2 regions of the Sphingobium sp. FW305-3-2-15-F-TSA7 genome follow, and region 2 is predicted to be linked to the other one. Evidence: riboswitches for the same ligand, from Rfam matches in the RefSeq annotation. Region 2 holds a riboswitch; the other holds the start of a gene.
What was found. A riboswitch is a leader RNA that binds a small molecule or an ion and turns the genes downstream of it on or off. The one in region 2 is predicted to bind cobalamin.
Positions count from the first base shown of each region.

Region 1 (3,723 bases), on a different contig from region 2:
GCCTTTCTCGGCGTGCCCGTCTTCCTTGTCTATCTCATGCGGGAGCGCCGCTTATGGTGACCCTTTCCCTCGATGCGGTGAGTGTCCGGCTCGGCCGCCGGCTGGCGGTGGACGCGGTCTCCGCCACGCTCGGCGCGGGCACGCTTGTCGGCATTATCGGGCCGAACGGCGCCGGAAAATCGAGCCTGTTGCGCGCGATGCTCGGGCTTGTCCCGCTGGCATCGGGTTCGGCGACGCTGGATGGCGAGCCCGTGTCGGCGATGGCGCGCGGCGCGATCGCGCGCAAACTCGCCTATCTGCCGCAGGGCCAGTTGCTACACTGGCCGCTGACGGTGGAGCGACTCGTCGCCCTCGGCCGCCTGCCGCATCTGGCGCCGATGTCCGCCATGTCGCCGGCCGATACCAATGCCGTCGAACGCGCGATCGAACGCGCGGACGTCGCCGGGCTGCGCGGCCGGGTGGTGACCGAATTGTCGGGCGGCGAACGCGCGCGCGTGCTGCTGGCGCGGACGCTGGCGGTGGAGGCGCCCGCGCTGTTGGCGGACGAGCCGCTCGCCTCGCTCGATCCGGGGCATCAGATCGACGTCATGGCGCTGCTCCAAGGTGAGGCGTGCGCCGGGGCGTTGGTGGTGACGGTGCTCCACGATCTCACCATGGCGGGGCGTTATTGCGATCGCCTGCTGTTGATGGATCGCGGCGTGCTGGTCGCCGACGGTGCGCCGCTCGACGTGCTGACCGCCGAACGCCTGCGCCGCGTCTACGGCATCAGCGCGATGATCGACCCGCCGATGATCGTGCCCATCGCCCGTTCGCTGGAGCCGCTATGACCGATGATCTCTTCGCCGCGCAGGGTTTTTGCGCCGTTCCGCTGTTCGATCCGGAAACCGTCCGCGCGGCGCGCGACGATATCGCCGAACAGGTCGATCGCGTCGCGCGTGCGCTCTACATGCCGTTCGAACACAGCCTGCCCGATGTGCCGCTGGGCGACAGGCTCGATCGCATCGCGGCGGCCGAGCGGTCCTATGCCAATCTGCTGCGCGTCGCGATCTGTACCGATGCGCATCGCGGGCCGCGCCTTGCCGCGCTGGCCGGCAGCCCCATGCTTCTCGATACCGCCGCGCGGCTCGCGGACCGGCCGATCGCTGGATCGGTCATGCGCGTCCGCGCCAGCATCGCGGCGTTTCCCGAGCATCGTCATGACTGGCATTCGGATGTCGCGATCGATGACGGGACGAGTTGCGGCCGCGTCCGCATCACCGCGTGGATGCCATTGAGCGATGCCGGCCCGGGCAATGGCGGGCTGGATGTCGTACCCGGCAGACGATCCACGCCTTTCCTGCATCGGCGCGACGATGGCTTCGCTATCCCTGAAGAGACGCTTGCCGGCCTGCCGCGTGTCCAGCCCGATTGTCCTGCGGGCACCGTGCTGTTCCTCGACCGCTTCACCCCGCACCGCACGCTGCCGGTGGTGGGCGCCGCGCGCTTCGCGCTTGTCATCTGGTTCAAGGCGGGATGAGCGTTGACGCACCGCAGCATCGGACTTAATGCCGGACCCGCGAAAGGTTCCCCGGGGACGGGGATGAAAAGGGAACGGGGTTCGAGACCCCGGCTGCCCCTGCAACTGTGAGCGGCGAGCCATCGGGCCATATGCCATTGGGATCCCCAGGATCCTGAGAAGGCGGCACGAACCGGCATTGACCCGCAAGCCAGGAGACCTGCCCGTCGCGGTCGTCTTTCGCGCGGACAGGGTGTGCCGAGCGGACGGGGGTAAACCCGAGCGACGACATGCACGGACCGCGTTTTCGCGGGGGTCGATGCATGCCCGTTCGGCAGCATGACTCCGCTTGAGCGCGGCCCATTTGTCCGGGGTACGCCGCTCAATGTTGAAGTCCATTTCGTTTCTCCCGCTATTGCTCTCGACCGCCGCCTATGCGCAGGATGAGGCTCCATCCCCCATCGACGAGGGCGGCGAGGCAATCGTCGTCACCGCGACGCGCCTTCCCGTCACCGCCGATCAGGTGCCGGCATCGCTGACCGTGATCGACAAGGCCGCGATCGACGCATCGCAGGCGGTGATCGTCTCCGACCTGCTGGTGCGGACACCCGGCATCACGATCACGCGCAATGGCGGCTATGGCACGTCGACCGGCGTCCGTATTCGTGGCGCCGACAGCGACCAGACCGTGGTGGTGATCGACGGCGTCAAGTTGAACGATCCGTCGTCGACGGGCGGCGGCTATAATTTCGCCAACCTCATGATCGGCGATACTGCGCGCATCGAGATATTGCGTGGGCCGCAGTCGATCCTGTGGGGCAGCCAGGCGATCGGCGGCGTCGTCAACATCGTGACCGCCTTGCCCGACCGTCCGCTCGAAGCGAGCTTCGATATCGAGGCGGGCTCGCGCGAGACGGTGAGCGCACGTGCCGGCATCGGCGGCAGCATCGGGCCCGTGCGGTTCCGCGTCGCCGGCTTCAATTTCGTCACCGACGGCATCAGCGCGCTGTCGCCACGCGTCGGCGCGACCGAGCGCGACGGCTATCGCAATCGTGGCGGCAATGCCCGACTCAATATCGATCTCGGCGACGGCGCGATGATCGATCTGCGCGGCCTCTACTCGACGGGGCGCGTCGATATCGACGCCACCACCGCCGATACGCCCGCCTATAATCTCAGCGAGGAAGCGTTCGGCTATGCCGGCATCGTCGTGCCGCTGTTCGGCGGCAGGCTGGTCAACCGCTTCGCCGTCTCCGCGACCCAGACCGATCGCGACGGCTTCGATCCGCGCCGCGCCCGGCCGCGCAATCTCGACAGCACCGGCTGGGCGAAGCGCTACGAATATCAGGGCACCGCGACGATCGCCGAGGGCTGGCAGGCGAGCTTCGGGGTGGAGCGCGAGGATACGCGCTTCCGCAACTATGCGACGATCCCGGCCAGCCCCACCGCCGCGATCCCGGCGCCGATCCGCGCGCGTGCGCGGCTCGACAGCGTCTATGCCCAGCTTTCGGCCCGGATCGTGGCGCCGCTGACGGTTAATGCCGGCATCCGCCACGACGATCATGACCGCTTCGGCGGCAACACCGTGTTCGGCGGCGGTGCCGTGCTGTCGCTGTTCGACGATATGACGCTTGTCCGGGCGAGCTATGGCGAAGGCTTCAAGGCGCCGACGCTGTATCAACTCGGCAGCCAGTACGGGAATGCCGCGCTGCGCCCCGAAACCTCCAAGGGCTGGGAAGCGGGGATCGAGCAGCGCCTGTTCGATCGCGCGCTCACGCTGTCGGCCACATATTTCGATCGCAGCGCACGCGACCTGATCGTCTTCTACAGCTGTTCGGGCGTACCCAAGGGGCTTTGCCTCCAGCCCGGCTCCACCACGATCGGCCGGCTCGGCTATTACGACAATGTCACGCGCACCCAGAGCCGTGGGATCGAGCTTGGCGGTGCGCTCGATCTGGACGGGCTTTCGCTCGCCGCCAATTATAGCTGGATCGATGCGGAGAACCGTTCGCCCGGCGCGCTGTTCGGCAAGGCGCTGCGCCGGCTGCCTGCGCATACCGCCAATGCCGAAGCCAGCTATCGCTGGGATTTCGGCCTGTCGCTGGGTGCGGCGGTGCGCTGGTCGGGCGACGCGTTCGAGAATGAAGCCAACAGCGTGGTGCTGCGCGACTATACGCTGGTCGACCTGCGCGCATCGATGCGGTTGACCGACAGTTTCGAGATCTATG
Region 1 is NZ_JBYSZM010000001.1:148,351-152,073, forward strand. Features, by position in the region: gene AC3WN8_RS00715 (FecCD family ABC transporter permease) at 1-60, shown strand, start outside; gene AC3WN8_RS00720 (ABC transporter ATP-binding protein) at 54-827, shown strand; gene AC3WN8_RS00725 (phytanoyl-CoA dioxygenase family protein) at 824-1,516, shown strand; cobalamin riboswitch at 1,544-1,737, shown strand; gene AC3WN8_RS00730 (TonB-dependent receptor plug domain-containing protein) at 1,881-3,723, shown strand, end outside.
Region 1: linked by a shared signal. The riboswitch ahead of AC3WN8_RS00730 (TonB-dependent receptor plug domain-containing protein) and the one ahead of metE (5-methyltetrahydropteroyltriglutamate--homocysteine S-methyltransferase) in region 2 are both predicted to bind cobalamin.

Region 2 (3,723 bases):
TCACCTTCGCGCCGGCCGCTTCGAGATCGATCACCTCGTCGCGGATCGCCAGCGCGATCTGCCGGCAACTTTCGGCGCGCGGCTGGTCGTCGCGCACGAAGGACCAGTTGAGGATCGTGACGGGGCCGGTCAGCATGCCCTTCATCGGCCGGTCGGTCTGGCCCTGCGCATAGCGCCACCAGTCGACGGTCATCGCCCTGGGCCGCGACACGTCGCCATAAAGGATCGGCGGCCGCACGCAGCGCGAACCATAGCTTTGCACCCAGGCGCTGCGCGTGAAGGCGAAACCCGAAAGCTGCTCGCCGAAATATTGGACCATGTCGTTGCGTTCGAACTCGCCATGGACGAGCACGTCGAGGCCGATCTCCTCCTGCCACTTGATCGCGGCCCTGGTCTCGATCCGCAGGAAGCGGTCATAAGCGGCATCGTCGATCTCGCCGCGGATATGGGCCGCGCGCGCCTTGCGGACCTCGGCGGTCTGCGGGAAGGATCCGATCGTCGTCGTCGGAAAGGCGGGCAGCCCCAGTCGCGCCTGCTGCGTTTCCTTGCGCGCCGCAAAGGGCGAACCGCGCTGCGTCATCGCGATATCGACGGCGGCGACGCGGCGCGACACCGCCGGATCATGGATGAGCGGAGACGCCTTGCGCGATCGCACCGCATCGCGCGAGTCCGCGAGTTCGACGGCGACGCTGTCCCGCCCCTCGTTCAGCGCCTTCGCCAGCAGCGCGAGTTCGCGGATCTTCTGGACCGCAAAGGCCAGCCATTGCTTCACCTCGTCGTCGAGCGCGGTTTCGAGCGCAAGATCGACCGGGGTGTGCAGCAACGAGCAGGAGGGCGCGAGCACGACGTCGCGCACGGCGGCAACGGGCTCGATCCGGTCGAGCAGCGCTTCGAGATCGGCACGCCAGACATTGCGCCCGTCGACCAGCCCAAGCGACAGCAGCAAATTGGGCCGCACCGCCGCGAGCACGTCATCGAGCTGTTCGGGCGCACGCACCAGGTCGACATGCAGCCCGTGCACCGGCAACTCGGCGGCCAGCGGCAGATTGTCGCCGAGCGCGCCGAAATAGGTGGCGAGCATCAGCTTCGGTCCCTTGGTCGCGAGCCGTGCATAGGCCGCCCGCAATGCCGTGCGCTGTGCGTCATCGAGGTCGAGCACCAGGCAGGGCTCGTCGATCTGCACCCAGTCGGCGCCCATTTCGTGCAGCTTCCACAGCACATCCTCATAGACCGGCAGCACCGCATCGAGCAGCGACAAGGGTGCGACGTCGCGGCCTTTCGCCAATGTCAGGAAAGTGACGGGACCCAACAGCACCGGGCGGGTCCTGTAACCGAGCGCCCTGGCCTCGGCGAACGCATCGAGGATCCGGGTCGACGACAATGCGAAGCGCTGCCCCGCATGAAGTTCGGGCACCATATAATGATAGTTGGTGTCGAACCATTTGGTCATTTCCTGCGCGGTGCTATCGAGCGCGTGCACGCAGCCCGCATGCCCGGCAGTCTGCGCGCCGCGCGCCATCGCGAAATAGACGTCGAGGCCGACCGCCCCGCCCGTCCAGCCATAGCGCGCCGGCACCGCGCCCAGCATCGCACTGGTGTCGAGCACATGATCGTAAAGCGAGAAATCGCCCGACGGCAGGATATCGGCGCCGATCGCTTTCTGCCGCGCCCAGGCGGCGGCGCGCAGCCCCTGCGCCGCCGTCCCGAGCGCGGCAGCATCGCTCTTGCCCGCCCAATAGCTTTCGAGCGCGAATTTCAGCTCGCGCCGGGGGCCGATACGCGGGAAACCGAGAGTGGCAACGGTTGCGGTCATCGTCTTCAAACCTTGCTTGGGGCAAGGGCATGGCCGGACACGCGCGCATGGGGCTCCGCGCCCGATGGACAAGTCCGGGCGCAGCCATGCATGCGGCCTGACCGGGCACCCCGCCGGAGGACGTTATCTGACGAGGCAGGTCTCCTGGCTCGCGGGTCGACATGGCGGTCCGGCCTTCCCAATCCCTTGCCGGATCAGTGACACGAATTGGACCGCCACTCACCGCTCACAGTTGCGGGGGCAGCGCCGGACTGATCCCAAGGGACGTCACCGGCTTCCCGTCTTAGCTCCGCGACGCAAGCACGACGCGGAGAACCTCGACAGGCTCAGAATAGCGCCGCCCGAAACCGTGTCAATCAATATATAAAGAATTCTTTATATCAGTCATATTAACTGGCGAGAGCGCTTCACCTGCATCGGCGCCCCGATCCGGCGATATTGCGGAGTTCGCATTCGTACGACTCCGCTTGCCGATCTCCGCTTTCGCTGGCAGGTTCTGTGCATGCTCCTCCTTGTCGCCCTGCCCTTCATGATCGATGCGGGCGCCGCCATTTCGCGGAGCGATCGGCTTTCCGCTCCGCCCCCGGCCAGAACGGTCGGCGCGACACCGGCAATGTCCCGCTGCCTGATCTCCAAGGATCAAGCCGCGAGCGCACGTCTGGCGCAATCCATTCCGGGCAGCGACGATGAAAAGGCCGCGTTCGCGGATCTGGCGCGATCAAGCCCGCAATGCTTCGAACAATCCGGGGCTCAAATGGGATCGGATCAGCAATTGCGCCTGGGCGCGCATATCGCCGAAGCACTTTATGTGCGGCACATGGCACGACGGGCCCAGCCGGCACGGCCGCTCGCGCCCGAGGAACAAGCCTCTTTCGACCAGGCGATCGCACTGAAGACCGAAAATTGGTCCGCCGGCGCTGCGGCCGGAGAATGCCTCGTCGCACATGATCCGCAAGCTGGCGACCGATTGATCCGCGCGGACCAGGATTCGAGCAAAGAGGCGCAGATTCTGGACTCGTTCGTCGCGGCGCTTCCATCCTGCCTGTATCAGGGGCGGCGGTTGAGCCTGAACCGCAAGGATCTCCGCTTCCAGATCAGCAGGGCGGTCTATCGTCAGACCCTGGGGAGTCTGCCGGCCTATCTGTGGGAAAAGAGATCGCCTTATGTCGGGGTACGGTGAGTATCGCTCATCGAGCCCCCGATATCCGCATCTGACTCGGACTTTCCGTTATCGACCGTGATTTCCGAGCCGGCAGATGATGCCACCTGCCTCGAAATCACTCTAAAACGTCACACCGACGCTGCCGATCACCGTCGCTCCGCCCTGCCCGACACCATCGCGCAAGGAACTGTCGACATAGCGCAAGGCGGCCGACCACCGGCCCCGGCGATAATCGATCGCCACGCCATGATCCCAATATCGCCCGTCGGGGCGTAGCCGCGCGGCGCGAAGCCCGTCATCGACCTTGCCCGACGATCGCCCGACATGCCCCGACACCGTCAATGGCGTTCCCGGCACCGCCACCGCCACCGCCGTCCCGATATAGAGATTGTCTCCGCCGATAGCGGCCTGGCCGGGTGCATAGCGCGTGAAAACATCGATGCTCGCGGGGCCCAGCAGGAACCCGGCGGCAGCCCCCAGCTCGGCATAGCCCTGGTTCGCGGCACCGGGGAACAGATGCCAGGTCGCGTCCGCCGACAGCCGCCATCCGCCCAGCTGCCGCGTATAACGCGCCTGCACATCCACAACCGCGTCGGCCCCGCGATGACGATCGCTGCCCCAAAGCGTGACGGCCGTGGCGTCGAGGGAAACAGCGCCGGCCACCGGCACCGACAGCGTCGCCCGCACGACCGGTTCGCCGTCGCTCCAGCTCAATCCGCGCCGACGCTCGTCGCTTGCCGCCTCGAGC
Region 2 is NZ_JBYSZM010000007.1:154,400-158,122, forward strand. Features, by position in the region: gene metE (5-methyltetrahydropteroyltriglutamate--homocysteine S-methyltransferase) at 1-1,813, opposite strand, end outside; cobalamin riboswitch at 1,931-2,148, opposite strand; gene AC3WN8_RS07525 (hypothetical protein) at 2,316-2,993, shown strand; gene AC3WN8_RS07530 (TorF family putative porin) at 3,096-3,723, opposite strand, start outside.